4 regions of the Pantoea sp. XAF26B01_ASV70 genome follow, and region 1 is predicted to be linked to each of the others. Evidence: predicted binding sites of a transcription regulator. Region 1 holds the regulator's gene; each other region holds the start of a gene.
What was found. The regulator PurR, encoded in region 1, represses purine synthesis genes. The targets are predictions, from matches to a motif close to CANGCAAACGTTTGCNTG.

Region 2: ACX8ZY_RS18155 (nucleoside-specific channel-forming protein Tsx) is a predicted target of PurR. The motif match lies at 2,247-2,264, and genes of this name have one in related genera.
Region 3: gcvT (glycine cleavage system aminomethyltransferase GcvT) is a predicted target of PurR. The motif match lies at 2,129-2,146, and genes of this name have one in related genera.
Region 4: glyA (serine hydroxymethyltransferase) is a predicted target of PurR. The motif match lies at 3,125-3,142, and genes of this name have one in related genera.

The regions. Positions count from the first base shown of each region.
Region 1 covers NZ_CM137251.1:2,374,273-2,382,220, reverse strand. Annotated here, with positions in the region: gene ACX8ZY_RS11150 (MATE family efflux transporter) at 1-677, opposite strand, end outside; gene ACX8ZY_RS11145 (riboflavin synthase subunit alpha) at 880-1,539, shown strand; gene cfa (cyclopropane fatty acyl phospholipid synthase) at 1,876-3,024, opposite strand; gene punC (purine nucleoside transporter PunC) at 3,335-4,537, opposite strand; gene punR (DNA-binding transcriptional activator PunR) at 4,645-5,550, shown strand; gene purR (HTH-type transcriptional repressor PurR) at 5,547-6,572, opposite strand; gene cydH (cytochrome bd-I oxidase subunit CydH) at 6,854-6,943, shown strand; gene ACX8ZY_RS11115 (C40 family peptidase) at 6,990-7,787, opposite strand.
Region 2 covers NZ_CM137251.1:3,830,369-3,838,316, reverse strand. Annotated here, with positions in the region: gene ACX8ZY_RS18165 (LysR family transcriptional regulator) at 1-536, shown strand, start outside; gene yjdN (VOC family metalloprotein YjdN) at 612-1,049, shown strand; gene ACX8ZY_RS18155 (nucleoside-specific channel-forming protein Tsx) at 1,146-2,012, opposite strand; gene ACX8ZY_RS18150 (sensor histidine kinase) at 2,292-3,647, opposite strand; gene ACX8ZY_RS18145 (response regulator) at 3,644-4,303, opposite strand; gene ACX8ZY_RS18140 (hypothetical protein) at 4,848-5,114, shown strand; gene ACX8ZY_RS18135 (helix-turn-helix domain-containing protein) at 5,356-5,724, shown strand; gene ACX8ZY_RS18130 (LysR family transcriptional regulator) at 5,895-6,791, shown strand; gene ACX8ZY_RS18125 (MFS transporter) at 6,902-7,948, shown strand, end outside.
Region 3 covers NZ_CM137251.1:866,376-874,323, forward strand. Annotated here, with positions in the region: gene ubiH (2-octaprenyl-6-methoxyphenyl hydroxylase) at 1-551, shown strand, start outside; gene ubiI (FAD-dependent 2-octaprenylphenol hydroxylase) at 565-1,767, shown strand; gene gcvT (glycine cleavage system aminomethyltransferase GcvT) at 2,200-3,297, shown strand; gene gcvH (glycine cleavage system protein GcvH) at 3,321-3,707, shown strand; gene gcvP (aminomethyl-transferring glycine dehydrogenase) at 3,788-6,661, shown strand; gene ACX8ZY_RS04190 (SDR family oxidoreductase) at 6,729-7,472, shown strand; gene ACX8ZY_RS04195 (6-phospho-beta-glucosidase) at 7,503-7,948, opposite strand, start outside.
Region 4 covers NZ_CM137251.1:1,139,952-1,147,899, forward strand. Annotated here, with positions in the region: gene glrR (two-component system response regulator GlrR) at 1-1,152, shown strand, start outside; gene glnB (nitrogen regulatory protein P-II) at 1,337-1,675, shown strand; gene hmpA (NO-inducible flavohemoprotein) at 1,742-2,926, opposite strand; gene glyA (serine hydroxymethyltransferase) at 3,254-4,507, shown strand; gene ACX8ZY_RS05550 (3-phenylpropionate MFS transporter) at 4,636-5,784, shown strand; gene csiE (stationary phase inducible protein CsiE) at 5,766-7,034, opposite strand; gene ACX8ZY_RS05560 (DUF1007 family protein) at 7,190-7,816, shown strand; gene ACX8ZY_RS05565 (nickel/cobalt transporter) at 7,807-7,948, shown strand, end outside.

The DNA of each region.
Region 1 (7,948 bases):
CGGCTCTCCATACGGATATCGCGCATGCTACCCATCCGGCGCACCCAGAAGCGCATGCAGATAAACATCACCCAGTAGACCGAGGCGGTCGCCACGCCGCAGCCGACACCGCCCAGAGCAGGCATGCCGAAGTGGCCATAGATAAAGACATAGTTGAGCGGGATGTTGAACATCAGGCCTAAAAAGCCCAGCACCATGCCGGGTTTGGTTTTCGACAGCCCCTCGCATTGATTGCGGAGCACCTGGAAGAAGAGGTAGCCAGGCGCGCCGAACAGCAGGGCATGCAGATAGCCTTCTGCCTTCAGCGCCAGCACTGGATCGATGTCATGCATCGCCCGGATAAGATAACCGGCATGCCACAACAGCACCATAATCAGCAGGGAGACGAAAAAGGCGAGCCAGTATCCCTGGCGGATCTGTTCACCGATGCGTTCGCGGCGGCCAGAACCATTGAGTTGCGCAACGGTGGGCGTCAATGCAAGCAGAAGACCATGACCAAACAGGATGGCCGGTAGCCAGACAGAGGTACCGACAGCAACGGCGGCCATATCCGTGGCGCTGACTGCGCCGGCCATAATGGTATCCACAAATCCCATTGCGGTTTGAGCCACCTGAGCAAGGATGACCGGAATCGCAAGGGCCAGCAATTGACGCGCTTCTGTTAAATACTTCTGCACGTTAACACCTGACTTATTGAATGAATTAAAAGGGGCAGGAAGCCCGGGGAATTTCGCGAGCTAGTGTAACTGGCGTAACAGAATTCGCCAATCTTTGTCACACAATGCGATTTGCTCCGCTATAAAGCGGCGGTGCGGGCTGAAATCTAACAGCCGACCTGAGCTGTGATAAACTAGCGTAAACTTCGCAGAGGCAAAGACTATGTTTACCGGTATTGTGCAGGGCACCGCAGAAATCGTGTCCATTGAAGAGAAAGAACTGTTTCGCACCCACACTGTCCGCCTGCCGGAAGAGCTCTTACCGGGTCTGGCGCTGGGCGCATCCGTAGCCCATAACGGTTGCTGTTTAACCGTAACGGCAATTGAAGGCGACCGCGTCAGTTTTGATTTAATTAAAGAGACATTGCGGGTGACTAACCTTGGCGATTTACGTCAGGGCGATGTGGTCAATATTGAGCGTGCAGCGAAATTCAGCGATGAAATAGGCGGACACCTGATGTCTGGTCATATTATGACCACCGCTGAAATCTGCAAGATTATCCAGTCAGAACATAACCGCGAAGTCTGGTTTAAAATCCAGGATGCGGCGCAGATGAAATATATTCTGCATAAAGGGTTTGTCGGCATCGACGGTATCAGCCTGACGGTAGGCGATGTGACTAAGACTAAGTTCTGCGTCTATCTGATTCCGGAAACGCTGGAGCGTACCACGCTGGGGGCGAAGACCTTTGGCGACCGGGTGAATATTGAAATCGATCCGCACACGCAGGCAATCGTGGAGACTGTTGAGCGGGTGTTAGCACAGCGCGATGCCGCGGCGGCGATGAGCATCCTGACCGGCCAGTCAACGACAGAGAGTTAATAAAAGGCGCGTAAGCACCGCAGACAGCCCAATCGGTTTTACTCTGTCAGCATTATAAAAGCGCAGGGCGCCGGGTCAGAAGAGGAAAGCGTCCCGCCGCCCGGATAAAAACGCCGGGAGCGTTTTTGAACAACGCAAAGCGTTGGCCCGGCAACGGGCGTACCTCAGGGATGAGGTGCGTAATCGCGTGGGCCGGGCGTGTCAGGGATAACAGGTTTTGCGACTTTCCGATCTGACCCCGTTCCTTGCGCAACGCTCCCTGTTAAAGCAAAACAGGCCCTTCTTTTCAAGTGTTCAGCCGGGGCAGCGCCTTCTTAATTGCCCGCTTTTTAACCCCTACCGCGCCACCCGTAATCCCCCCTCAACGCCGCGACTGAACACGATCTGCCACAGCTGAATATCACGCGCCCGGAAGGCACCGGCACAGGCATTCAGATAATAGGAGAACATCCGCTTAAAGCGTTCGCCATATTTATCGGCCAGCTCTGGCCAGGCCTGCAAAAAGCGTTCATGCCAGGCCATCAGTGTTTTATCGTAGTCTGCGCCGAAGTTGTGCCAGTCTTCCAGAATAAAATGGGGTTCGCTGGCATCGGCCACATGGCGCACCGAAGGCAGGCAGCCGTTGGGGAAGATATATTTATCGATCCAGGGATCGACACTCATATCGGTTTTAATCGCGCCGATGGTGTGAAGCAGGAAAATACCGTCAGGCTTTAAATTACGATCGACCACGTCAAAATAGGTCGCGTAATTTTTCGGTCCGACATGTTCAAACATACCCACCGACACAATACGATCAAACTGCTCATTCAGGTCGCGATAATCCTGCAACAGAATCGTGACGTCTAATCCGCTACAGCGCTGCTGCGCCAGTTTCTGTTGTTCGGCGGAAATCGTTACGCCATGCACTTTAACGCCATAATGACGTGCGGCAAATTCCGCGAGTCCGCCCCAGCCACAGCCGATATCCAGCAGTGTCATTCCGGGTTCCAGCGCTAATTTACGGCATATCATATCCAGCTTGGCTTCCTGCGCCGTCGCCAGTGTCGTCGCCTCTTTCCAGTAGCCACAGGAGTATTGCATGTAGGGATCGAGCATCAGTGAAAAGAGATCGTTGCCCAGGTCGTAATGCTCTTTACCGACAATCCACGCCCGTTTTTTTGACTGCAGATTGGTTAAGCGTGCGGCGGCAATGCGCAGCGTATCTTTGAAGTGATGAGGCAGCTGCTGATCGAGTTTATGTTTAAGTACCTGATGGAAGAAAATATCCAGCCGGTCACACTCCCACCATCCATCCATATAGCTCTCACCGAGCCCAAGAGAGCCCTCCTGCAGAACACGTTTAAAAAAACCAGGATGATTAATATGAATATCCCAGGGACGTGAACCATTAATTTCGATATCCGCTTTTTCCAGCAGTTCATGAACGATGCGATACCAATGGTTTTCTTCGAGGCTCACTTCTTCTGCATAAGATGAACTCATAGATTTTCCACCACCTGTCCAATCTGAACCTGAACAAAGAGTAGCCAATTTATTCAGGCAATGAGAAACGATGCGGATGACTCCGCAAACCGGTTATCTGTGTGATACAGAGGACTGGAACAGCCTGCAGCAGGTCGGGTAAGGTGAGAATAACGCGCGCGAATACCGTCCCGGCAGCAGGGTGCCAATCAGATTATTACGTTATTATATTGTTGATTTATTACAGATTTGTTGACCCGGATGAGTATATGCTCACGCGGGTCAATATTCAATAACTTATTGTTAGGGCGCTAACTAAAAAGTCAGTGTGTTACTGATTATCCTGGCAGGCAGTTTGCGCAGAGGCAACAACAGTTTGTGCGCTTGCGGCACGCTGCATGGCGTAACCCATCAGCGCCAGCACAATTGTCACCGTCATCATCAGTGTGGTGGTAAATAGCGCCTGAGTTAAGCCGGCCGACACCGCCAAACTGGCAGCGAAACAGAGTCCTAACTGCAGTGTATTCTGCAACGCGGCGGCTTTACCGGTAGCGGTCGGAAAGGGCATCAGCGCACTGGACACCACAATCGGATAGATCGCGCCGTTAGCCAGCGCCATACCGCAGAACGGTACCATCAGACTCACCAGCGTGCTGCTGCCAGCAAGCGCAACAGCAAACAGCGCCAGAATGCTCAGGCTGTAGACGGCCAGCAGCCAGGGCAGCAACTGTGCGCCGTTAAAGCGGTTGAGCAGGGTGCGACAGCCGAAGCCACCAATTAAAAAGGCGAGCGTCTGGGGCACATAACTCAGACCGATATCGGCGGGCGACAGACCCAGATCCGCCAGAATAAAGGGCGATCCGGTCAGCCAGGCAAAGAAGCTGGCTGAGCAGGCGGAGTAGATCAGCACGTTGCCGCTGTAGACCCGTGATTTAAGCAGCGTGAAAAAGCCGGGCTGCGCACCTTTTTCTCCCGCGGCCTTGCGCACGGTGGGCAGACGCAGCGTGGTCAGAATCAACGCCACCGCAATCAGGGTCAGCACCAGGAAAATCGAACGCCAGTGGAAGTGGCCGATCAGCCAGGCACCCAGTAGCGGAGCCAGCGCCGGAGAGAGCGCAACCAGCGGCATAATGGTGGCAAAGACTTTGTTAGCGCGCGCTGCAGGGTAGCGATCCACCACCAGCGCCTGCCAGCTTACGGCAGCGGCACAGACGCCAATCGCCTGGACAAAACGCAGCGCCAGCATCAGATAGATATCATTCACCCACAGCATGCCTGCGCAGCCAGCGCCAAACATGGCCAGTCCGGACAGCAGCACCGGTTTACGACCGATGCGATCGGAAAGCGGTCCCCAGAAGAGCTGACCCACGGCGAAGCCGCCCAGGAAGAGACTCATACTGGCGCTGATCAGACCGGGTGAAGTGTTAAAGGTTTGCTGCATCGCACCAAAGGCGGGCAGGTACATATCAGTGGCTAAAAAGCCCAGCATGCTCAGCAGGGCAAGGTAGGGCATAAACCCTTTATTCGACAGCATCTGATTCTCATTTTTGCAGGATAAACGCGGCAGAGTGTAAAAGGTGCGTTTGCTGCTGTGAAACGGTAATATTTGCCGATTGCTGTTAAAATTTTTGAAGGCAGATTATGTGGTCAGAATATGCATTAGAGGTGGTTGACGCTGTCGCCCGTGGAGGAAGCTTCAGCGCCGCCGCGCAGGAGTTACATCGGGTGCCCTCTGCCATCAGCTATACGGTGCGTCAGCTGGAAAACTGGCTGGCGGTACCGCTGTTTGAACGGCAGCATCGCGAAGTGGTTCTGACCCCGGCGGGTGAGCATTTTGTCCGGGAAGGGCGCAGCGTCATCAAAAAAATGCTTGCCACCCGGCGACAGTGTCAGCAGCTGGCTAACGGCTGGCGCGGCCAGCTAAGCATAGCCGTTGACCGTATCGCTAAACCTCAGCGCACCCGACAACTGGTCAAAGATTTCTATCGCCACTTTCCCGATATGGAGCTGATTATCAGCTATGAAGTCTTTAACGGCGTCTGGGATGCGCTGGCCGATGGCCGGGTGGAAGTGGCGATTGGTGCCACTCAGGCGATACCGGTGGGCGGACGCTTTGCTTTTCGGGATATGGGCACGCTTAACTGGCGCTGCGTGGTTGCGCCCGACCATCCTCTGACACAGGCGAGCCAGATAGATGATGACACGCTGCGGAGCTGGCCCTCCCTTGTGCTGGAAGATACTTCTCGCGCACTGCCGCGTCGTATGACATGGACGCTGGATAACCAGCGCCGGCTGGTGGTGCCGGAGTGGCAAACCGGGCTGGAGTGCGTGCAGGCGGGATTGTGTGTGGCGATGGTGCCCGGTCACCTGGCCAGGCCACTGCTCGACAGCGGCGAGCTGGTTGAACTGACGCTGCCGGTGGCGTTTCCGGACAGTCCATGCTGCGTCAGCTGGGCAGAAGATCGCGCATCACCCGCGACAGGCTGGTTGCTCAGCTATCTGGGTGATGCGCAAACGCTTAATCAGGAGTGGTTAAGCGAGCATTAACGGCGATAGTCGCGGAACGGGCCATCGGCCACGGAACGGCGCTCAATCAGCGTGGGATGGACCTCAATCGTTTGTGACACTTCGCGCTTACTGGTAATGCGGTCCAGCAGCATTTCCAGCGCTTTCTCACCCAGCTGGGCTTTAGGCTGATGCACCGTGGTCAGGGCCGGTGCAAAATAGCGGGCGTTGCGCACGTTGTCATAGCCGATCACCGAAATATCCTGGGGGACGCGCAAACCCATCTCGTCGGCGGCGCAAATCGCGCCCATCGCCATGATGTCACCGCCACAGAACACCGCCGTCGGACGCTGCTTCTGCGACAGGATCTGCTGCATCGCCTGATAGCCCGACTCCGGCTCAAAGTCACCCTGCACAATCCACTCGGCGCGTGGCTGAATACCCGCTTCTTCCATCGCCTTCAGGAAACCGGCATGACGTCCGCCACCGGTGTTACGCTCCATCTGGCCGGGGATTGCACCAATATCCCGGTGTCCGCGTTCAATCAGATAGCGTCCCGCCAGATAGCCGCCCTGGAAAGCATTATCCAGTACCGTGTCGGTGAAGTCGGCGCGCGACTCGCCCCAGTCCATCACCACCATCGGGATATTGCGGTTCTCTTCCAGCATCTGCAGCAGATCGTCCGGATATTCAGAGCACATCACCAGCAGCCCATCGACGCGTTTCTGCGCCATCATGCTGAGATAGGCGCGCTGTTTTTGCAGATCGTTATGCGCATTACCCAGAATCAGCGTATAGCCTTTGTCAAAGCAGTGATTTTCAACCGCTTCGATAATTTCAGCGAAATAGGGCGCTTCGCTGGAGGTGGCAAGCAGGCCCAGCGTTTTGGTGTGGTTCACTTTCAGGCTGCGCGCCACGGCGCTCGGCGAGTAGTGCAGTTCTTTAATCGCCTGCCAGACCGCGTTGCGCGTCTCTTCAGCCACAAAGCGGGTTTTATTGATGACGTGCGAAACGGTGGTCGTTGAGACGCCAGCGCGTTTCGCCACATCTTTAATTGTTGCCATGAAAATCGGACTCCGGTGCTTATCTAACTCTATGATAAGCGTAGTGTTAAACGTTTGCGTCTGCTCAGGGTTTTTTCCGCAAAAATGCAGCTTTTAAGGCCAGTCAACAGGCCGCTGGCGGCGTAAAAGCGCCTGAAAACGTGCGCAAACGGAATCAGGGTTGCGCGCGTTGCGCAACAAAGGCGGGATTCTAACAAGGCTGAACGGATAAAACGAGATTTTTACCGGGCCCTGTGGGAAAATGCGATACCCCTACTGATTGTGTGACTAAGGAGCAAGCAATGAGTACCGATCTTAAACTGGCTTTAATGACCACCGCGGGCTGTCTGCTGATGATTGTGGCCTTTAGTTTTACCGCTATTCTGCACTAAAAAAAAAGCCGGGATTATCCCGGCTCTCTTCTGGTTGTTCTGCTGCTCAGCGTATGGTTTTTGGCGTCATCACCCGACGGGCACCAATATAGTGGCGCTGCCAGTAATCTTCTCCTAAAGCGCTGATCTGAATATCTTTGCCGGTGCGTGGCGACTGGATAAACTTGCCATCACCCAGGTAAACGCCGACATGGTCCGCAGTACCACGACCATTGATACGGAAGAAGACCAGATCGCCTTTCTCCAGCGACTCACGCTTGATCGGCGCGGCGTCACGCAGGTGGTACATCTCGTTAGCGGTACGTGGGATCTTAAACTTCACCAGATCTTTATAGGCGTACCAGACCAGGCCGCTGCAATCGAAACCGGTATGGGGAGAGGTGCCGCCCCACTGATAGGGTTTACCCAACTGACCCATCAGCTTGGTCATCGCGGTTTCGCGGGCCTTCTGGTAGCGCTGACGGTGAGATTTGCTCATCTTAATCGTGCCGGTCTCGCTGGTGGTGACCTCAGCGGTTTTCAGCAGGCGCTGATGACCATAACGTTTTTTCTCTTTGTTCTTACTGAGACGGGCGGTTTTTAGCGAGGTCTTCTTAGCAGGCGTCTGTTTCGCGGTGAGTTCGACTTTTTTCAGTTTTTTTGTTTTTAGTTTTTGAACCGGGCTGAGGCGAGTCTTTTTCGTCACCGTTTTGACCGGGCGACGCTTGCGACGCTCATCGTCGCGCGCACTCTTTTTCTCTGCTTTATGCGTACTGACGTTCACCGGCGCGTGAGGCGACGCAGCGGCGATGTTGAAAAACAGTTGCGCAAAGGCCAGCATGAAAAACGTAATGATTAAACGCATAGTCCGTTGATTAGTTAAGTTGTCAGGGCCACTACGCACCGCGACAAAGTTGAGATTAATCTGATCCAGGATCAGCGCCCAGGCCATTCTAGTCCAGTTCTTTTAAAAACTGTAATGCCTTTTAATATTAATCTTTGCAACCCACGCAATTGTGCTGAAAA
Region 2 (7,948 bases), 1.5 Mb from region 1:
ATCCGCTGGTGAAGGTGCGCATCGTCGAAGGCCAGCTGGTGTCGATGGTGCATGAACTGCGTCAGGGCGCGCTCGATTTCACTATTAATACCTACGATCAGAGCCATCTCGATCAGGAGCTGATGTATGAGCGGATGATGGAGCGCGAGTACAAGGTGGTGGTGCGCAAAGGCCATCCGCTGGAAAAGGCGCGTTCTCTGGCGGAGTTACAGCAGGCGGACTGGACGATGCCAACGCCCAAAGGCAGTTACTACCGCTTGTTGCACGATCTGTTTGGCGAACGCGGCATGGCACCCAAAATCGTGGTGACCTGTGAAACCTTTATGGCCTGCACCAGCCTGGTGGCGCAAAGCGATTTCATCAGTATTCTGTCGGTCGACGTCATTGACGACCCGATTCTGGGTCGGTCGCTGGTGGCGCTGGCGCTCGACGAACCCCTGCCGAAAGCGATCTTCTATCTGATCCAGCGCAAAGACACGACGCTGACCCCAATGAGCAGTTATATGGCACAACTCTTTCGCCGTTATTGCCAGTAAAATCAGCGAGTAAAGTCGATCGTCTACACTGTTAAGGTACTGAAAAAAATCCACCCGACAAATATAGAGGTTACGATGCAAGTCAGTCCTTATCTGTTTCTCTATGGCCGTTGCGAAGAGGCTATCGACTTTTACCTGCAGGCGACCGGGGGAGAGTTGCTCTCTAAAATGAAATTCGGTGATATGCCGGATCAGGGTGAGCAGGTCGGCGATCAGTCTGCCGCGCCGCAGCCGCCAGAAAAGATCATGCATGCCCAGCTGCGTATTGGTGACGGTGAGCTGATGCTGAGCGATGGCAACACCGATCAGCCGCCAGCGTCCGAGCATGCCGGTTACGCGGTCAGTCTCTCAACTAACGATGTCGAAAAGGGTAAAGCCTGGTTTGAGAAACTGTCGGCAGGCGGCAAGGTGACAACTGAGTGGCAGGAGACGTTCTGGTCGAACGGATTCGCGATGTTCATTGATAAGTTCAACATTCCGTGGCGCATCAATGTCGAGAAGCCGCAGGAATAATCGGGCCAGTCGGCGTCGCAATTTGCGGCGCCGTATTAATTAATGGCAACTGCCCGGATTAAAGCGCGGCGGCGCTATTCAGGCCGCCGCACGTAATCAGAAGTTATAACCCGCCACCAGGTAGTAACCCCAGCCAGTCGATTTCACTTCAAACGGCCCGTTGCCGAAATTCAGCTCCTGACCATCCGCCCACTGTCCGCCGTTGTGGAAGTAACGCGCCACCGCAGAGAAGTGCCAGTGATCGTAACCCAGTGACAGAATGTGACTGGAGGCGATGGAGTTGCTGGTGCGTGATGAACCGCCTTTATCGCGGAGATCGGAACCCCAGTCGAAGTTGGTGAAGCCCACATAGCCCAGATTACCGCCCCACAGTGTGGTGATTGGCACGAAGTATTTCACCTTGAAGCGATAGCCATCCCAGCTGTTTTCATTCGCCGCACCGTAGTTTTCCCACTGATATTTGGCGTAGACGTTCAGCGACAGACCGACATCGCTGTGCGTATCGATATCGGTGCCCAGACCCATATACCAGGTGTTCTGGCGGCTATCGCTGTTGCGGCCCATGTCGTAGATGTAGTTGTTAGCGAAATACCACTCTTTGAACGGACCAAACGCCAGGCTGGTGCCGGTCAGTTTGTCGATAGAGAAGCGCGGCTCAATCTCCATAAACATCGGTGAACCGTGATCAAAAATGCCGTTGGCGTTGCTGTTGCCTGCGCCGAAGAAGTTGGTCAGATCGAGGTAGCCATAAAAATCGAACCAGTCCTTCTTCGCAAACGCTTCATATTCCAGATAAACGTCGTTGTTAAACTGCGGTCCGAAACGGGTGTGGTAGCTGCCTACCACGTTAACGCTCTGATGCCACCAGTCGGAGACATACTGCGGATCGCTTTCAGCGGCCTGCGCAGCGCCACTCAATGAACATGCCAGCACGGCACCTGCTATCAACGTTTTAAATTTCATTATTATCAGCCACATGCTTTTGACCGCCGCACAGCAGACGCAGTCAGAGAGAAATCGGTCCCTTGATGGGAATGAGGGTTTCACAGCAAATAACAGCCAGTTCTTCAGCCCGCGTAGCGTGCCTGTAACAGATCGATAGAAAATAGATTTTGCTCACGTTTGTCAAAAAGTGTTGCATTACAATTCAGCTAAAATGTGATGCGCTTCACAATAATGACCAGGATCGAACGGAACCAGGCAACCGTTTACGTTGTCTGGTTCGTGATCAAACGGGCGGGATCAGGGAAGGGTGACGCGAACCTGCAAACCACAAATGGCACCCTGTGGCGTCATGCAATTGGAAAGGGCGACGTGAATCTGATGCTTCTGTGCGACGTTGCGCACAATGGATAATCCCAGCCCGCTGCCCTGGGCTTTAACGTCAGGTGAACGGGTAAAACGGTCAAAGGCGCGTTCGATAAAGGATTCCGGCATGCCTGGCCCGTTATCGACAATATCGACCACTGTTTTACCTGCGACCCGATGCAGCAGCACATCGACCAGGCTGCCCTCCGGCGTGTGCAACATGGCGTTACCAATCAGGTTATCGAACAGGCTGCGCAGCTCGGAACGGCTGGCCTGCAGACGATACTGCGTGGAGCCATTAAAGCCGATATCGATGCCGCGTTTATCTGCCACTACCATCAGCTGCTCAATGCTCTCTTTCAGCAGATCGTCCAGTTCGATATGCTCGACGCTGGCGACCACGCTCTGGTCATCCTGACGCGAGACATTAAGTAACTGCGTGACCAGATGACGGGTGCGTGTGACGCCCGCTTCCAGCTGGCTGAACTGCCGGCTCGCTTCGCCTGGCTGGATATGCTGACGCAGGTTTTCCAGCTGCAAGGTCACCGCTGTTACCGGCGTGCGTAGCTCATGCGCCGCATCTTCCAGGAACTGACGCTGCGACGACCAGGCCTCACGCAACTTACTCAGCAGCGAGTTGTAGGCGGCCACCAGCGGCAGGATCTCATCCGGCAAGCCTTCGGGTGAGACATTGTGCGGATGGTGCGTCTCCTGCGCGGCAATCTGACGCGAAGCGACCTGCAGATCCCGGGTGATCTTGCGCACCACCAGCCAGATCACCAGCAGTGAAAGCGGCATCATCAGGATCAACGGAATGATCGCTGACAGCGCCCGCTTGACCATCAATGCCTTCATGTAGCTGAGGTTGTGCATCACCTGGATAGTTTTTATCTCGCTGCCAGGTAAGCCGGGCCGGGTATAGATGCGCCATTCGCAGTCATCGCACTGACCCACATGCACGTCGCGATAGCCCCGTTGATTTTGCAGCGGAGCCTGCAGCTCCGGCCATGAGCTGGCTCGTAACTGACCCCGGTCGTCCCACAGCTGCACCACAAAGGCGCTCTTCGCCTTGTCAGGCGCAATAAGCATCGGCATCAGGGCGGGCATCTGTTTATTGGTGGACCAGGCATCAGCGATTTTTGCCAGCTGATCGTCCTTCATGGTGCCGACCATATCGCCGTAGCAGCTGAAGAAATACCACGTGACGCCGCCGATCATCAGCAGATGAATAATCAGCAGCGTAGAGAGTAATTTGTTGCGTAATGAACGCATAAAGGTGAAGGGTTTCATATTGCCGGTACCCGCCAGCCCAGTCCGCGCACATTGCGGATCACGTCGTTATCCAGCTTGCGGCGCATCCCGTGGATCAGAACATCCACCGCATTGCTGCTGACTTCATCGCCCCAGCCATAGATGCGATTTTCCAGCTGCTCGCGCGACAGAATAGCGCCTGGCCGCTCCAGCAGGGCGTAGAGCAGGGCATATTCGCGCGCCGTAAGCTGCTCGCGCTGTCCTTTGTAGAGCACTTCGCGGGTCATCATATCCAGCTGCACATCGCCGCTGCCCAGCACCGAGTCTGCTGCGCCGTGGCTGCGTCGGGTAATCGCGCGCATCCGGGCCATAACTTCCTGTAAATCGAACGGTTTAAGCAGGTAGTCGTCAGCGCCGCTGTCGAGTCCCTGAATCCGCTGCGCCACCGTGTCGCGTGCGGTAAGAATCAGCACCGGCGTGGCGTCGCCACGCCCGCGCGCCCGGCGCAGTACCTGCAGGCCATCATCGCGCGGTAAGCCGAGATCGAGCAGCACGCAGCTGTAGCCGCCTTCGCTCCAGGCATTCTGGGCATAGATGCCATCACGCACCCAGTCCACCGACCAGCCCGCCCCCTCCAATGCCTGCTGCAGGTTCGCGCCGATCATTTCATCATCTTCAACCAGTAACACGCGCATGGCTGATCTCCTTCAGAAAGATGAGGGGAGTTTACTCACCAATTGTTAGGCCAGAATTATCCGCCGTCATACTTCGCACTGTGGCGGCGTTGGCTGCTTTTGCTCATCCCAGTCACTGACTGATGTCAGCTCCTGGGGACTCACGCATTTGCCGCCTTGCCACAGCATGAATTATTTCGCGGACCGCCGTCACCGGTATTTTATGGAGGAGTCAGGTGGCCTGATGTCCCCATCCATATCCATTGAGATGCCAGCGATTGCAAGCGTAAATGGGGTGACGTATATTTGAGCAACAGATTAATGCCAGACATTTCAGCGGTGAATAGTATGTCAGCCCAGGAAGCAAAAATCAGACATCAGCGCGAGTATCAGGAGCGTGTTGAAGCCGTCCGAAATGGTCAGGCTCCAGGCCGCGTGCTTGAAAAACGTCCTCAGGGTATTGTGCCTGCAAAAAGTGGACGCAGCCTCGCATTTTTCTGATGTCACGCCGTGCTGAAATCAGCCAGGTAGTAAAATAAGCTCATCATACAGGTGGGCTTTTTTTATGACATTGCACGCTATTCCTCCAGAAGAACAGATCCTTAAACTCAACCGTTATCTTATTGATAACGCCGGACAACTTCCGTCACCGGTTATTACTGTAGGCGGTCAGGCTGTTATGTACTGGTATCTGACCTACCTGCATCTTTATCCTGATCAGCCTGATGTAACATCCATAACCTCAATTGATGTTGATTATGTCACCCGAAAGGAAGGCGTTGATTTTCTGGCTCAGGAATATCAGCGATATCTCAAACATGTTGACGCCTGACAGGGCTGAATGCCCCCGTCACTTATGATGCAGAAATAAATTTGTCTGACTCAGCGTTTTTATCTTCTGCCTTTTTTCAGCAGCAATCTCTTCACGAACTTTCACACTAAAGCCCCGCTGGCCGCGCGATCCCGCCTCCGTTTCCGCCGTTGCTAATTCTGCGCTAATTTTCTGCTAATTAAGGGATAAATTTTAGCGGGTAGAGTGGCTCCACTGCACATCAGCATCAACAGGAGGAACCATGAATCAGCGCGAGTTTATTCGGAGTTTGCTGGACTGGATTGAGAACAACTTAGGACACGATCTGCATCTGGATGAGGTGGCGCGCCGCTCGGGCTATTCGCGCTGGCATCTGCAACGGCTGTTTCGCCAGCATACCGGCTTTTCACTGGCAGAATATATCCGTCAGCGCCGTTTAACCGAGTCTGCGCTCACGTTGCTGAGCAGCAACGAAGCGATACTGCAGGTGGCGATGAACTATGGCTTTGATACCCAGCAGGCCTATACCCGCACGTTTAAAAACTACTTTATGGTGACGCCTGGCCAGTTGCGCCGTCAGCGTCGCGTCGAGCCGGATCGGCTGCTATTCCCTCTGGCGATGGCCAGCTGATGCCTGATAAGACCTTCCCGTCACAGCCTGCGGACGGGAAGGTCGGCCCGCGCTTTGCGCTTCTCTCCACGTGTTCTTCGCCTCGCCTTTTTTTACCCATCAGCCACAGTGACCCCGCCCGAACGTGTTAGTTTGTTGCCAGCATCCCTTTACTGTCGGAGTCGGGAAACATGGAAAACGGCGCGAATTTAACCGCCATGTTGGTATTTGCACGGGTTGTGGAATTACAGAGTTTCAGTGAGGCGGCACGCGCACTCGGCTTGTCCAAATCCCATGTCAGCCGGGAGATCGCCCGTCTGGAGCTGCGGCTCGGTATCCGGCTGCTGCAACGCACCACCCGGCGGCTGGCGCTGACCGAGCTGGGCCAGGCGTACTATTCCTACTGTGTGCGGATGCTGGCCGAAGTGCAGCGCGCCGAAGCCTTTGTGCAGCAGGTGCATCAGCAGCCCGCCGGCCATGTCAGGCTGCAGGCACCCGTTACGTTTGGCTGCCAGTGCGTAGTCCCTGTCCTTAACCGCTTTCTGCGTCGGCATCTGCATATCAATGTCGATCTTGATCTGACCGATCGCAGTCACGATCGGCTGGATGATCAGGCGGATCTGGCGATTGTGATCCGATCCCGATCGCCACAGCAGGGCAATTTTCGGGTACTGAGCGAAATCGAGTGGGGGCTCTATGCCGCGCCCGCCTACCTGGCGCAGCGACCCGCTATCACACATCCTGAGATGCTGCCACGCCACGACCTGCTGATGTTTCATGGTCCGGCGCACACCGCCGCACTGCCGTTCCGCCGTGATAAACAGCGGCTGGCACTGGATGTACGTAGCCGTTTTCGCGCCAATAACAGCATGGCGCTGCTCAATGCGGCACTGGCAGGGAGCGGCATCGCCTATCTGCCCTCCTACATGGCCCAGGAGGCGATGGCGCGCGGGGATATTCAGCAACTGCTGCCGGAGTGGCAGATGGATCGTCTGCAAAGTTATCTGCTGCTGCACGACACGCCTGAACCGGCCTCACCCGTGACGCTGCTGTGCGATGCCCTGGTTGCGGCGCTGAATACAGGCTGATTGTTGCCTGCTGACAACAATCATCGTCACAGAGTAACTATCCCGCCGCGACTGTTGTTACTCCGCTACGCCGGTTAGCCTGTATCCCTGATTACTTACCGGATATCATCATGCAACAGTCACCCGAAACTGCAGAGTTTCAGCACTGGCGACGTAACTTAGGGGTCTGCGTCGTCGGCTCTTTTACCACTATCGTGGCGATGACGCTGCTGCTGCCGTTCCTGCCGCTCTATGTGCAGCAACTCGGCGTTGAGCAGCCTGCGGCTATCGCCCGCTGGTCCGGCCTTGCCTACGGCGCGACCTTTTTCAGCGCCGCACTGACGGCGCCGTTGTGGGGCAGGCTGGCTGACCGCTATGGTCGTAAGCTGATGCTGATTCGGGCCAGTCTCGGGATGGCGATTGCGATGTCGCTGATTGGCATGGCGACCGCGCCGTGGCAACTGGTGGCGCTGCGCCTGCTGGCGGGGCTGCTGGGCGGCTACGCGTCGGGATCGACCATTCTGGTGGCGGCGCAAACGCCGAAAGCACAGACTGGCTGGGCGCTGGGGGTGTTGTCTTCCGGCATTATGGCCGGCAACGTGGTCGGACCGCTGCTGGGCGGTGTGCTACCGCCACTGATCGGGATTCGTCAGACTTTCTGGCTGACCGGTGCCGTGATTTTTCTCGCCTTCCTCGCCACCACCTTTTTACTCAAAGAGCAGCCACGTGCTCCCGCTACATCGCGCGCCAGCCAGCAACCGCATCCTGAAGCCGGGCCGGTTAATCACAGCCTGATACGGCTGATGTGGCTCTCTGGCATGTTGCTGATCTTCGCCAGCATGTCGATTGAGCCGATTATTACGCTTTACGTGGGCGAGTTTGTGCAGGGCGACCACCAGATCACCCTGATAGCCGGACTGGTGATGTCCGCGGCGGCGCTGGGCACGGTCCTGGCGGCACCACGACTGGGTCGGCTGGCCGATCGGGTAGGGCACTGGCGGGTGCTGACCGGCGGTTTAGTCGTTAGCGGGCTGCTGCTGATACCCCAGGCATTTATCACGGCGGCCTGGCAACTGGTGCTGCTGCGTTTTCTGATGGGGATGGCGCTGGGCGGGTTGATGCCGTGCATCACGGCGATCATTCGTCATAACGTGCCGGGTTCACAGGTTGGGCGGATG
Region 3 (7,948 bases), 1.5 Mb from region 1:
TGGCGCTGTTGCCGATGTCCGGCAATCGCCTGTCGCTGGTCTGGTGTCATCCGGTTTCGCAGCGTGAACGCATTGAGCAGTGGAGCGAGGCCGAATTCCTCAGCCAGCTGCAGCGTGCCTTTGGCTGGCGGCTGGGGAAATTCACCCACACCGGCCAGCGTGAGTATTACCCGCTGGCGCTGCACCGGGCGATGTCGCCAGTGACGCATCGCGTGGCGGTAGTGGGCAATGCGGCGCAGACGCTACATCCGATTGCCGGGCAGGGCTTCAACCTGGGCCTGCGCGATGTGATGTCGCTGGCTGAAACGCTGGCAGCCGCCCATCGGCAGCAGCAGGACCCCGGCAGCTATGCGGTGCTGCATCATTATCAGCAGCGTCGTCAGCCCGACCGCGCCGCCACCATCGGTATCACCGACGGACTGGTTCGCGTCTTTGCGAATCGCTATGGCCCGCTGGTGGCAGGACGTAACCTGGGCCTGCTGGCGATGGATCATCTGCCGTGGTTAAGAAATCAACTGGCTGAGCGCACGCTTGGCTGGGTTAAGCGTTAATAAAGAGGCTCAGATGCAAACTTTTGATGTGGTGATTGCCGGTGGCGGTATGGTGGGACTGGCGGTGGCCTGCGGCTTGCAGGGCAGCGGACTGCGCATCGCCGTACTGGAAAAATCACCGGAGCCACCGCTGGCGCTGAGTGCGTCACCGTCAGTTCGCGTGTCGGCAATCAATGCCGCCAGCGAACGGCTGCTGCAGAAGCTGGATGTCTGGTCGACCATTCTCTCGCTGCGCGCCAGCGCTTATCACGGCATGGAAGTATGGGATAAGGACAGCTTCGGCTCCATCGCCTTTGATGATGAGCAGCAGGGCCTGTCGCATCTGGGACATATCATCGAAAACCCGGTGATCCACAATGCGCTCTGGCAACGTGCCAGCGCCTGCAGCGACGTGACGATAATGGCACCTTCGCAGTTACAGCAGGTCGCGTTTGGTGACAACGAAGCCTTTGTTACTCTGCAGGATGGCAGCATGTTAAGTGCGCGATTAATGATTGCCGCTGACGGCGCTAACTCCTGGCTACGCAACAAAGCCGATATTCCGCTGACCTTCTGGGATTACGATCACCATGCGTTAGTGGCTAATGTCCGCACTGAGAAGCCGCACGACGCAGTAGCGCGCCAGGTGTTCCATGGCGACGGCATTCTGGCTTTCCTGCCGATGCAGGATCCGCATCTCAGTTCCATCGTCTGGTCGCTCTCGCCGCAGGAAGCGAGCCGTCTGGAAACCATGCCGGAAGCGCTGTTCAATCAGCAGCTCTCGGTGGCGTTTGATATGCGGCTCGGCCTGTGCCAGCTGGAAAGCGAGCGCAAATCGTTTCCGCTGGTGGCGCGCTATGCCCGCAACTTCGCGGCACACCGTCTGGCGCTGGTGGGCGATGCGGCTCACACCATTCATCCGCTGGCGGGTCAGGGCGTTAACCTTGGGTTTATGGATGCCGCCGAGCTGATCGGTGAGATTCGCCGTCTGCATCAGCAGGGCAAAGATATTGGTCAGCACCTCTATCTGCGTCGCTATGAGCGCAGCCGTAAGCACAGCGCCGCAATGATGCTGGCGGGAATGCAGGGCTTCCGTGAAATGTTCGCAGGCAATAATCCGGCGAAAAAATTGCTGCGCGACGTGGGTCTGAAACTGGCTGACCGCCTGCCGGGTGTTAAACCCATGATGCTGAAGCAGGCGATGGGGCTGAATGATCTGCCCGCCTGGCTACGCTAAATTCGCCCTTCTGATAAGCCAGCTTCTGCTGGCTTTTTTTACGCCTGACACCGCTCTGCACCACAAAAAGGCAACGCTGCACCAGCACAGGTCTTCGTTTGATTTATTCTAATTTTGCGGGCGAATTCGCATTACTTTTTCTCATTCTTCTGTCCGCTGGGCGCGGGATTTTTTTAACATCCTGAATGCCATCCCGCATAAATTTGCTGCGTATATTTAAATTCCCTGCATTTATTGCGCGATTAATCACAAAATTGCAGTTTTATATCCTGTTGGTAGCCGTTCCTGGTTAGGCTGTGCCTCTGCTTTCGACCCCGGTTTGCTTATGGTTAATCGTCAGATTCGGTGGTAACGTCAGCCCTAAGAGAACGTTTGCGTCGGCACTGAATTCCGGCGCACTTTTGCACTCACTCGCTTCTGCACAGGATGGTTATGACTCAGCAAACACCTCTGTTTGAACAGCATCAGGCCTGCGGTGCCCGCATGGTGGATTTTCATGGCTGGATGATGCCGCTGCACTATGGCTCCCAGATGGATGAACATCATGTGGTGCGCACCGACGCCGGTATGTTTGATGTCTCTCACATGACCATCGTCGACCTGACAGGCCCGCGTACCCGTGAATTCCTGCGCTACCTGCTGGCAAATGATGTGGCAAAACTGACCCAGCCAGGCAAAGCGCTCTACACCGGGATGCTGAATGCCTCGGGTGGCGTCATTGACGATTTAATTGTTTACTTTATGAGCGAAGAGTTCTTCCGGCTGGTGGTGAACTCTGCCACCCGTGAAAACGATCTCGCCTGGATCACGCAACACGCGCAGGGCTATGGCATTACTCTGACGGAACGCGACGACCTGGCGCTGATTGCCGTGCAGGGTCCGCAGGCGCAGCAGAAGGCTCAGACGCTGTTCAGCGAGGAGCAGCGTCAGGCCGTTGCCGGCATGAAGCCATTTTTCGGCGTGCAGGCGGGCGACCTGTTTATCGCCACCACCGGCTATACCGGCGAAGCGGGATATGAGATTGCTATGCCTGCAGAGGAGGCGGCCGATTTCTGGCAGCGTCTTCTGGCTGCTGGCGTTAAACCTGCCGGACTGGGCGCACGTGACACGCTGCGTCTGGAAGCGGGTATGAATCTGTATGGTCAGGAGATGGATGAAGGCGTTTCACCGCTGGCTGCCAACATGGGCTGGACGGTCTGCTGGGAACCTGCTGACCGCGATTTCATCGGCCGGGAAGCGCTGGAACTGCAGCGTGAACGCGGTACCGAAAAGCTGGTGGGGCTGATCCTCACTGAAAAAGGGGTGCTGCGTAACGGCTTGCCGGTGCGTTTCACCGATGACCAGGGGCAGCCGCAGGAGGGGATCATCACCAGTGGCTCTTTCTCACCGACGCTGGGTTGCAGCATCGCCCTGGCGCGCGTACCGGCCTCAGTCGGCAGCACCGCCATCGTTGAGATCCGTAACCGCCAGATGCCGGTCCAGGTTACCCGTCCCGTTTTTGTCCGCGCCGGTAAACCGGTCGCTCAGTAAATTTTATTCAGGAGAAATGGCCAATGAGCAATGTGCCGAATACGTTGAAGTACCGCGACAGCCACGAGTGGGTGCGCAAAGAAGAAGATGGCAGCTACACCGTGGGTATCACTGAACACGCGCAGGAGCTACTGGGCGACATGGTGTTTGTCGATCTGCCGGAAGTGGGCGCGACGTTTGCCGCTGGTGAAGAGTGCGCGGTCGCGGAATCCGTTAAAGCGGCTTCAGATATCTATGCGCCGATCAGCGGTGAGATTGTGGCGGTCAACGAAGCACTGACTGACTCACCGGAGCAGGTCAACAGCGAGCCTTATGAAGGCGGCTGGTTATTCAAAATCAAAGCCAGCGACGCGTCTGAAATCGACACGCTGCTGGATGCGGATGCTTACAAAGCCTCCATCGACGAGTAGTCGTCAGGCGGCCTCACACAGAGGCCGCAGATTTATGTTTGCTCTCCGGTTCCCCCAGCCCGATTCAGGATTTACTGCTAATGACTCAGACTCTCAGCCAGCTTGAACACAACGGTGCATTCATTGAGCGCCATATCGGTCCTTCACCTGAGCAGCAGGCGCAGATGCTTGACGCTATTGGTGCCCGTTCGCTGGAAGCGTTAATCAGCACGATTGTGCCGGCAGACATTCAGCTGCCAGGCCCGCCAGCGGTTGGCGAAGCCGCCACTGAACAGCAGGCTCTGGCCGAACTGAAAGCGATTGCCAGCCAGAATCTGCGTTACAAATCCTGGATCGGTATGGGATACAGCGCGGTGATCACCCCGCCGGTCATCCTGCGTAATATGCTGGAGAATCCGGGCTGGTACACCGCCTATACTCCGTATCAGCCCGAGGTCTCCCAGGGCCGTCTGGAAGCGCTGCTGAACTTCCAGCAGCTGACGCTGGATCTTACCGGCATGGATATCGCGTCCGCCTCACTACTGGACGAAGCAACCGCTGCCGCTGAAGCGATGGCGATGGCAAAACGCGTCAGTAAGCTCAAAAATGCCAATAAATTCTTCATTGCCGATGATATCCATCCGCAGACGCTGGATGTGGTCCGCACCCGTGCGGAGACGTTCGGTTTCGAACTGATTATTGATAGCGCGGACAAAGCACCCGATCATGACGACCTGTTTGGTGTGCTGCTGCAACAGGTGGGCACTACCGGCGAAGCGCACGATTACAGCGCGCTGATTGCCGGACTGAAAGCCCGCAAAGTGGTGGTCAGCGTGGCGGCGGACTTTATGTCGCTGGTGTTACTGGAAGCGCCAGGCAAACAGGGTGCAGATATTGTCTTTGGTTCAGCTCAGCGCTTCGGCGTGCCAATGGGCTACGGCGGCCCTCACGCGGCATTCTTCGCCAGCCGCGACGAGCATAAACGCTCTATGCCAGGCCGTATCATTGGTGTTTCACGTGATGCGGCGGGCAACACGGCGCTGCGTATGGCGATGCAGACCCGTGAACAACATATCCGCCGTGAAAAGGCCAACTCCAACATCTGTACGTCGCAGGTGCTGCTGGCAAACATCGCCGGTCTCTATGCGGTGTTCCACGGCCCGGCGGGCCTGAAACGCATTGCCTCACGCATTCATCGCTTCACCAACATTCTGGCGGCTGGGCTGCAACAGGGCGGCCTGAAGCTGCGCCATCAGCACTGGTTCGATACGCTGACGGTGGAAGTGGCGGATAAAGCCGCCGTGCTGAACCGCGCCCTGAGCTTTGGCGTTAACCTGCGTAGCGACATCCATAACGCCGTGGGCATCACGCTGGATGAAACCACCTGCCGCGAAGATATTCTGGCGCTGTTTGCCATTCTGCTGGGTGATGAACACGGTCAGGACCTGGAAAAGCTCGACAGCGAAGTGGCCAGCGAGAGCCACGCGATTCCTGCTGGCCTGCAACGCCACAGCGAGATCCTGACCCATCCGGTGTTCAACCGTCATCACAGCGAAACCGAGATGATGCGCTACATGCACAGCCTGGAGAAAAAGGATCTGGCGCTGAATCAGGCGATGATCCCGCTGGGCTCCTGCACCATGAAGCTCAATGCCGCGGCAGAGATGATCCCGATCACCTGGCCGGAATTTGCGGAGCTGCATCCATTCTGCCCGGCTGAACAGGCTACCGGCTATCTGCAGATGATCGGCCAGCTTTCGCAGTGGCTGGTGCAGCTCACCGGCTATGATGCGCTCTGTATGCAGCCAAACTCCGGCGCGCAGGGTGAATATGCCGGACTGCTGGCGATCCGTCGTTATCACGAAAGCCGTGGCGAGGGCGATCGTCATCTCTGCCTGATCCCAAGCTCGGCGCACGGGACTAACCCGGCCTCAGCCCAGATGGCGGGCATGGACGTGGTGGTGGTGGCCTGCGATAAACAGGGCAACATCGACCTTGGCGATCTGCGCGAGAAAGCGGCTCAGGCGGGCGACAGGCTCTCCTGCATCATGGTGACTTACCCGTCAACTCATGGCGTTTATGAAGAGACCATTCGCGAAGTGTGCCAGATCGTGCATCAGTATGGCGGTCAGGTTTATCTGGATGGCGCGAACATGAATGCGCAGGTCGGCATCACCACGCCTGGCTATATCGGCGCGGATGTCTCGCACCTGAATCTGCATAAAACCTTCTGCATTCCGCACGGCGGCGGCGGTCCGGGTATGGGACCGATTGGCGTCAAAGCGCACCTGGCTCCGTTTGTGCCGGGACACAGCGTGGTGCAGATTGACGGTGTGCTGACGCAGCAGGGCGCCGTATCCGCAGCGCCGTTTGGCAGTGCATCCATTCTGCCAATCAGCTGGATGTACATTCGCATGATGGGCGCGGAAGGGCTGAAACAGGCCAGTTCGGTCGCGATTCTGAATGCCAACTATATTGCCCGCCGGCTGCAGTCTGCCTATCCGGTGCTCTACACCGGCCGTGACGGTCGCGTGGCGCACGAATGTATTCTCGACATCCGTCCGCTGAAAGAGCAGACCGGCATCAGTGAGCTGGATATTGCTAAGCGCCTGATCGATTACGGATTCCACGCACCAACGATGTCCTTCCCGGTGGCGGGCACCCTGATGGTGGAGCCGACCGAATCGGAAAGCAAAATCGAACTGGATCGCTTTATCGACGCGATGCTGGCGATCCGCATGGAGATTGATCGGGTGACGTCAGGTGAATGGCCGCTGAACGACAACCCACTGGTTAATGCGCCGCATACTCAGCTGGAAATCGTCAGTGAGTGGTCACATCCTTACAGCCGTGAACTGGCAGTCTTCCCGGCGGGCAGCCACAACAAATACTGGCCGACGGTAAAACGTCTGGATGATGTGTTTGGCGACCGTAATCTCTTCTGCTCCTGCGTGCCGATGAGCGACTATCAGTAATTTTCCCGCAGGCAAACGTTAACCATAAAGGGGCCGATTCGTCGGCCCTTTGTACTGGAGAATCAGCATGAAACTGGCACTGGTTACGGGTGGCAGCCGCGGTATCGGGCGGGCCACAGCGCTGTTACTGGCCGCCCGGGGTTATCGGGTTGCGGTGAACTACCGTCAGCGCGAAGCGGAAGCTCAACAGGTGGTGGCGCAGATCCGGCAGCAGGGCGGTGAAGCCTTTGCTGTTCAGGCAGATATCAGTGATGAAGCCCAGGTGATGGCGATGTTTGCGCAGCTCGACCAGCAGTCCGAACCGCTGGCGTTGCTGGTGAACAACGCCGGGATTTTGTTTCAGCAGTGTCGCACCGAGCAGCTGGATGCGGCACGCCTGCATAAGGTCTTTGCCACCAACGTGATTGGGTCTTTTCTCTGCTGTCGTGAGGCGGTTAAGCGGATGGGCACGCATCACGGCGGCCAGGGCGGCTCCATCGTCAACGTCTCATCGGCCGCGTCGCGTACCGGTGCGCCTGGCGAATATGTCGATTACGCCGCTTCAAAAGGGGCGATGGACACGCTGACCAGAGGATTGTCGCTGGAAGTGGCGCAGCAGGGGATTCGGGTCAACGGCGTACGTCCGGGATTTATCTATACAGAGATGCATGCCGATGGCGGAGAGCCAGGCAGAGTGGACAGGCTTGCCAGCGTGATCCCGATGGGACGCGGCGGTGAAGCAGAAGAGGTGGCGGAAGCGATCGTCTGGCTGGCCAGCGACGCGGCCTCTTACGTCACCGGCAGCATCATTGACGCTGCCGGTGGGCGTTAACTCACTTCGCCGCTGATGCGGCGTGATGACTTACAGGTTTTCGCCGTTACTGGCGATAACCTGCTGATACCAGCTGAAACTCTTTTTCTTCCCACGAGAAAAATCGCCGCTGCCATCATCGTTTTTATTCACATGAATAAAGCCGTAACGTTTGTCGTACTGGCCGGTGGTAAACGAGACGCAATCGAGGCAGCCCCACGGCGTATAGCCCATTAATTCAACACCATCGTACGCCACAGCTTTCTTCATCTCTTCGATATGCGCACGCAGATAGTCGATGCGGTAATCATCTTCAATTACGCCATTGGCGTTTGGCTTATCGATAGCACCAAAGCCGTTTTCAACAATAAACAGCGGCTTCTGGTAACGCTCATACAGCTCGTTCATGGCGTAGCGCAGGCCAACCGGATCGATCTGCCAGCCCCAGTCGGACGCTTTCACATGCGGGTTTTTCACCACACCTTCAAAGCCGGTGA
Region 4 (7,948 bases), 1.2 Mb from region 1:
ATGGATGGTCTGGCGCTGTTTGGCGAGATCCAGAAACGCCACACCGGTCTGCCAGTGATTATCCTGACGGCACACGGCTCAATCCCGGACGCAGTTTCCGCCACGCAGCAGGGCGTCTTCAGCTTCCTGACCAAGCCGGTGGATAAAGATGCGCTTTACAAAGCGATTGATGAAGCACTGGCTCAGCAGGCGCCGGTCAGCGATGACCGCTGGCGGGAAGCGATCGTCACCCGCAGCCCGCTGATGTTGCGGCTGCTGGAGCAGGCACATATGGTGGCGCAGTCGGACGTCAGCGTGCTGATTAACGGGCAGAGCGGCACCGGTAAAGAGATGCTGGCTCAGGCGATTCACGCTGCCAGCCCGCGAAACGGCAAGCCCTTTGTCGCCATTAACTGTGGCGCACTGCCGGAGCAGTTGCTGGAGTCAGAGCTGTTCGGGCATGCCAAAGGGGCCTTTACCGGCGCAGTCAGTGCCCGTGATGGTCTGTTTAAAACTGCAGGTGGTGGCACGCTGTTCCTGGATGAGATTGGCGATATGCCGCAACCGCTACAGGTTAAGTTGCTGCGGGTGTTGCAGGAGCGTAAGGTCAGGCCGCTGGGCAGCGATCATGATATTGAGATTGACGTGCGCATTATTTCAGCCACGCATCGCGATCTGCCGAAGGCGATGGAGAAAAAGGAGTTTCGTGAGGATCTCTTCTATCGTCTTAATGTGGTGAACCTGAAGATTCCGGCGCTGCATCAGCGCACTGAAGATATTCCGCTGCTGGCTAATCATCTGTTGCGTCAGGCGGCGGAACGGCATAAACCGCAGATCCGCAGTTTTTCCGTTGATGCGATGAAGCGGTTGATGGCGGCCAGCTGGCCGGGCAACGTGCGTCAGCTGGTTAACGTTATTGAGCAGTGTGTGGCGCTGAGTTCATCGCCGGTGATCAGCGATGCGCTGGTGGAGCAGGCGTTAAGCGGTGAGAACAGCGCTTTGCCGACCTTTGCTGAGGCGCGCAATCAGTTTGAGCTGAACTATCTGCGTAAGCTGTTGCAGATGACCAAAGGCAATGTGACCAATGCCGCACGTCTGGCTGGACGCAACCGCACGGAGTTCTATAAGCTGCTGTCTCGTCATGAGCTGGATGCCAGTGATTTCAAAGAGTAGCGGAGGCTGCGGAGTGATACCGGCAGGTTGCCTGCTCAGGCCCGAATCAGAATGGGTGCGGTCAGCATAATCTGGCAGCGCTTGCGGCAACCTGAAGAATCCCGGATATTACCGCCCGACAGCGCCAGCAACATTTATACTTGATAAACCCTCTGACCATGGAGGGAGTGAAAAAGGGTCTGACATGAAAAAGATTGATGCGATTATCAAACCATTCAAACTCGATGATGTCCGTGAAGCCTTAGCGGAAGTCGGCATCACCGGGATGACCGTGAGTGAAGTAAAGGGTTTTGGCCGCCAGAAAGGGCACACCGAGCTTTACCGCGGCGCAGAGTATATGGTCGACTTTTTACCTAAAGTGAAAATCGAGATGGTGGTGGGCGACGATATCGTTGATACCTGCGTCGAGACCATTATGCGCACTGCGCAGACCGGCAAAATCGGTGACGGTAAAATCTTTGTCTTCGACGTGGCGCGCGTGGTGCGCATCCGAACTGGCGAAGAGGATGAAGAGGCGATCTGATTATATCTTTATCAGCTCTTTATCAGCATAAAGAAGCCCGCGCTGCGGGCTTTTTTTATCGCTCAATCACATGCCTTTATGAGGTCCAAAAAGTTCGTAATGAATGCGTGTATCTGCCACGCTGGCATCACGCAGTTGCGCCACCACATGCTGCATAAAGGGCAGCGGACCGCAGAGGTAGAAGTGGGTGTCGGGTGAGGCGAGACGTGCGGAGATCGCGGTGATATCCATCAGACCCTGCGCGTCATAGCGACCGGCATCTTCAGCGGCGGGATCGCGATACCAGACCTGACTGACGAAATCGGTGAGCTGCGCGCCCGTAGCTATCACTTCCGGGCCAAATGCGTGCTGTTTGCCGTTCTCTGCTGCGTGCAGCCAGCTGACCGGCGCGCGGTGCTGGCGGGCCGCCAGGGCATGCAGCATGGCCAGCATCGGCGTCTGACCCACGCCCGCGGATATCAGCGCCACCGGGGTTGCAGCATCGACCTCAAGGAAGAAGTCGCCATGCGGTGCGGCCAGCATCAGCTCATCACCCACTTTGCCATTCTGATGCAGCCAGCCGGAGACGGTGCCCTGCGCTTCACGTTTCACCGCAATCCGGTAATCTTTGCCATTACTGAGGTGAGTAAGCGAGTACTGGCGAATCTGGTGATGTTCGAAACTGGCGGGCTGCAGATGCACCGTCAGATACTGACCCGGTTTAAAGGCCGCTACCGGGCCGCCATCTACCGGACTGAAGGTAAAGCTTTTAATCACCTCGCTCTGCTGCTCAACAGCACTGATGCGAAACGCACGAGTGCCGCGCCAGCCACCGGTTTGCTGCTCCGTCGCCTGATAAATCTCCTCTTCGCGATTAATGAACACATCTGCCAGTACGCCATAGGCCCGGCCCCAGGCTGCCAGCGCCTCTTCACCCGGATTCAGCAGCTCTTTAATGGTTGCCAGCAGATTTTCACCGACGATGGCGTATTGCGCAGGCTGAATATTCAGGCTGGTATGTTTCTGTGCAATCTTTTCCACCGCAGGCAGCAGCACGGCCAGGTTCTCCAGATTCGCGCCATAGGCGCAAATGGCGTTGAACAGCGCTTCACGCTGATCGCCATTGCGCTGGTTGTTCATATTGAAAACATTTTTGAGTTCAGGATGGTGCGACAGCATACGGTCATAGAAGTGTGCGGTAAGCGCAGGACCACAGGCGGCGATGGCAGGCAGGGTCGATTTAACCGTGGCGATAGTGTGTGCATCAAGCATAAAAGCGGCCTCTCATTTAAAGATGTATTTTAAATGCATCTTATAGCCGTCTCGCCTGTGGTGTAAATAACCCGATAAATTTCCCGGTTGTCAAAGTGGCAACTTTTTGGTGCATCCTGAGAAACCGCCGTCACATCCTGAAGAAAAATTGTGGCGTCTGAACAGGGTGAAAAGGTGTAAAAAAGCCCTGCCAGTAGCCAGCCAATCGTTTGCGTAAAAAGAGGAGGTTCACCCTACCTTCACCTGTTAAAACGGTTTACACTGTGGGCCTTCGCCCCTGAAGGGGGGTAAATACCGTCAGAAAGTTAGCTGAGTCAGGAGATCCGGATGTTAAAGCGTGATATGAACATTGCCGATTACGATGCCGAGTTGTGGCAGGCGATGGAGCAGGAGACAGTGCGTCAGGAAGAGCACATTGAACTGATTGCTTCTGAAAACTACACCAGCCCGCGTGTTATGCAGGCACAAGGTTCTCAGCTCACCAATAAATACGCTGAAGGCTATCCGGGCAAACGCTACTACGGCGGCTGTGAGTACGTTGATATCGTTGAGCAACTGGCGATCGATCGCGCAAAAGAACTGTTTGGTGCCGATTACGCTAACGTGCAGCCACACTCAGGTTCACAGGCTAACTTTGCGGTTTACACCGCGCTGCTGCAGCCGGGCGATACTATTCTGGGGATGAACCTGGCGCACGGTGGACACCTGACTCACGGCTCACCGGTTAACCTGTCGGGCAAACTCTATAATGTTGTGGCTTACGGTATCGATGAGACCGGTAAAATTGACTACGACGAACTGGCTGAACTGGCGAAAACCCACAAGCCAAAAATGATCGTTGGCGGATTCTCAGCTTACTCCGGCGTTTGCGACTGGGCGAAAATGCGCGAAATCGCGGATAGCGTAGGTGCATGGCTGTTTGTGGACATGGCACACGTTGCCGGCCTGATTGCTGCAGACGTTTACCCGAGTCCGATCCCGCATGCGCACATCGTGACCTCTACCACTCACAAAACGCTGGCGGGTCCGCGCGGTGGTATCATTCTGGCGAAAAACGGCGACGAAGATTTCTATAAGAAACTGAACTCTGCTGTCTTCCCTGGCGGTCAGGGCGGTCCTCTGATGCACGTTATCGCTGGTAAAGCGGTTGCGTTCAAAGAGGCGATGGAGCCGGAATTCAAAACCTACCAGCAGCAGGTGGCAAAAAACGCCAAAGCGATGGTTGAGGTGCTGATTGAGCGTGGCTATGACATCGTTTCTGGCGGCACGTATAACCATCTGTTCCTGATCGATCTGGTGAGCAAAAACCTGACTGGTAAAGAAGCGGATGCGGCGCTGGGCCGTGCCAACATCACGGTTAATAAAAACAGCGTGCCTAACGATCCGAAAAGCCCGTTTGTCACTTCCGGTATCCGTATCGGTACGCCAGCTGTTACCCGTCGTGGCTTCAACGAAGCGGACGTGCGTGAGCTGGCTGGCTGGATCGCGGATGTGCTGGATAACGTCAATGACGAAGCGACCATTGAGCGCACCAAAAAGAAAGTGCTGGAAATCTGCAGCCGTCTGCCGGTCTACGCTTAATCGTTAACCTGTTGTGAGACAGCATACAAAGGATGGCATCAGCCATCCTTTTTTATTGCCTGTCCTGCGGCGCTCTGCCAGAGTAGCGCCCACTCATGCTGCCAGGCAGCACTCTTGCTGGAGGGAATATGGCAATCGGCTCCGCCAGATGGCTCGGATTGGGCTACTTCACTTACTTCTTCTGTTACGGCATCTATCTGCCATTCTGGGGCGTGTGGCTGAAAGGCACCGGTCTTGATGCTGAAAAGATTGGCCTGCTGCTCGGCTGTGGCATGGTGGCACGCTTTGTCGGCAGTCTGCTTATCGCTTCTCAGGTCAAAAATCCTTCACGGTTGATTACGGCGCTGCGTCTGCTGGCGCTGATGACCTGCCTGTTCGCTGCCGGTTTCTGGGTGGGTGAGCAGTGGATGTGGCTGCTGACGGTCATGATCGGCTTTAACCTCTTTTTCTCGCCGCTGGTCCCGCTCAGCGATGCGCTGGCCGCCACCTGGACACAGCAGATAGGGCTGGCGTATGGGCCGGTCAGGCTGTGGGGTTCGCTGGCCTTTGTAATCAGCTCGGCGTTAACCGGCGTGCTGGTCAGTGCTTACTCTTCAAACGCCATTCTGCTGCTGCTTTCCGTCGGCGTCATCTCTATGCTGGCAGGCATGATGCTGTCACCCGCCACCCAGCCACAGGGTAATGAACGGCAGGGCGCGGCGGGCGGCGGCTGGCAGGTGTGGCGTGAATTGCTGCGTGAGAATGCGGTATGGCGATTTATGCTCTGCGTAACACTGCTGCAGGGTGCGCACGCCGCCTATTACGGCTTCAGTGCTATCTGGTGGCAGGAGAGTGGCTATTCCGCCTCCACGGTGGGTTATCTCTGGTCGCTGGGCGTGGTGGCCGAAATCGTCGTGTTTGCCCTGAGCAACCGGTTGTTCCGCCGCTGGAGCGCGCGCGATCTGCTGCTGCTTTCGGGCATTTGTGCGTTGATCCGCTGGAGTCTGATGGGCGCCACTACCGCGCTGCCGCTGCTGATTGTGGCGCAAATCCTCCACTGTGGCAGCTTCACCGTCTGTCATCTGGCGGCGATGCGTTTTATTGCGGCGCGTCAGGGAGCGGAAGTGATCCGTCTGCAGTCGCTCTATTCCGCGCTGGCGATGGGGGGTGGCATTGCGATAATGACCATGATCTGCGGCGTGCTGTTCGCTCATCTGCAGGGGCATCTGTTCTGGGTGATGGCACTGGTGGCGCTGCCCGCGCTATTTCTGCGTCCCGGCTACGACTCCAGTAAATAACGAATCCGCTGCTGATGGTGTAACGTCAGCGGCAGTTCCGCATGCACCAGCGGCGGGGAGAAGAGTGGCAGCGAGGTGGGGTAGGGCGAAATGATGATGTCCACATCCCGCGGTGCGCCATCCCGCTGAAACTGTTTCACGTCCTGATAGGTAATATTGATCGGCAGCAGCGTGATCTCCCGGATCTGCTGCTCCACATCCTGCTCCAGATCGGTATCGTCACCCGTCAGAATCAGCACCTGCTTCTCCTGCAACGCATTCTCCTGCATCAGCCAGGCACCAAAAATAACGGTAATTAAGCTCACCTCTTCCGGGCTGAACGCAATCCCGTATTGCTGCTCAAACGCCTGCAGCGCCTGCTGAGTGGTGCGCAACAGGCGGGGATAGAGGCGGCTGACATCCAGCGCCACGCTGTTGTCGATGCCGATAGTGAAGTGGGTGCGATCCAGCGCCTGTGCCAGATGAGGATAGAGCTGGTTAAGCAGCTCGTCGCGATCAGCAAAAGTGATGTCGGCACACCGTTCAAAGTCATTAATTAACTGCTGGGTCGCAGCCATTAACTGCTGCTCAGCAGGATGGGCAATCGCATCCACGACAGGCGTATGTATCTGGCTGAACAGCAGTGTCCAGAAGTCGGTTTCACTGACGGGCGGCGCAAGGTGGCAGCGTTTGCGCCAGTGGTGAATCACATCCTCGGCAGCCTGCCGCTCAGCCTTCTGCTGCAGCCAGTGACACTGCGCTTCACTGAACAGCACCGGCTGGCGCTGGCACAATCCATATTTCATGAAAATCTGCAGAAAAAGCCGGTCGCGTTCGCTGAAATCGCGCTTCAGACGCAGGCTACAGTGCTGGATCAGCGCCTGTAAATTGGTCTCATCCCACAGCGCCTTCTCAATCTTCATCACCTTCAGGCGCTGACGCAGGGGAGCTGCAAAATGGTCGCAGACGAAATCCTGCGATAAACGCAAACTGCGTCGCAGGTTGTGCAGCAGACAGAGGCGCCGATCCAACTCTGTGCCATGAAGACGAAAGCTGCCATCAACCATCTGATGCAATTCCAGCTGGTGATATCGCTGTATCTCAAGGCCCACATCCGCGATATCCTGTCGGGCAACAGCAGGATCGACGCCATTCAGCTGGCAGACTTTTTCAAGCGTAAGCACGGGTGTCGGCAGAAACAGCAGCAATAAAAGATGGCACTGACGCTGTGAGCGGGTGAAGAGTGGTGCCAAAGGGGTAGCAGAACTCATCAATCAGGTTTCCAGCAGGCTATTTTGAGCTAAGAATAGTCAACCCCGTCAGCGCCTGCGCGGTTTACGCGGTTTATTTGCCGGAGGTTTAAGGCGGGTCACAAAATTTTGTTACTTATAGATTCTTTTCATCGGGAACGTTACTTTATAACATTATGAAACGCACACTCTTTGCCCTCTTGATGGTCTTAAGTCCGGCTGTAATGGCACATCCTCACAGCTTCATCGATATGAAAACCGAACTGGTGGCGCAGGATGAAACCTTTACCGGATTAAAGATGACCTGGACCATGGATGAGATTACCTCCGCCGATCTGCTTTACGACGCGGGCGAGGCGAAACCAGGCAGCGTGGTGTGGAAGAAGCTGGCGGCAGGCGTGATGGCGAACGTGCTGGGCCAGCACTACTTTTCTGAAATCTGGCACAACCAACAGCGGGTAAAGTTTTTGAATCTGCCAACCGAATACAACCTGTCACGTAACGGCCATAAAGCGGTGCTGGAATTTATTCTGCCGCTGGCGGAACCCCCGAAGCTGACCGGGCAGCGCTTTGAGATCCTGACTTTTGATCCCACCTATTTCGTCGATATGTTCTATGACAATCCCGGTGCGTTAACGCTGCCGACGGCGCTGCAGGCGCGCTGCAAGTTCGCGCTGAACACGCCAAAGCCCAATGATTCACTTAAGCAGTATGCGCTGTCGCTGGATAAAGCCGACGCGCCTGCAGAGGAGATGGATTTAGGCCGCCAGTTTGCCCAGACGGTGATACTGACATGTCAGTAATCTCCACACCGTTACGGGCTTCCCGCCTCTGGCCGCTGTGGCTGATGGCGGGCGTGCTGCTGAGCAGCGCATTGCTGGTCTGGCTCTACTGGCCGCAGATTCTGATGCAGAGCGTACTGTGGCAAAAAGATC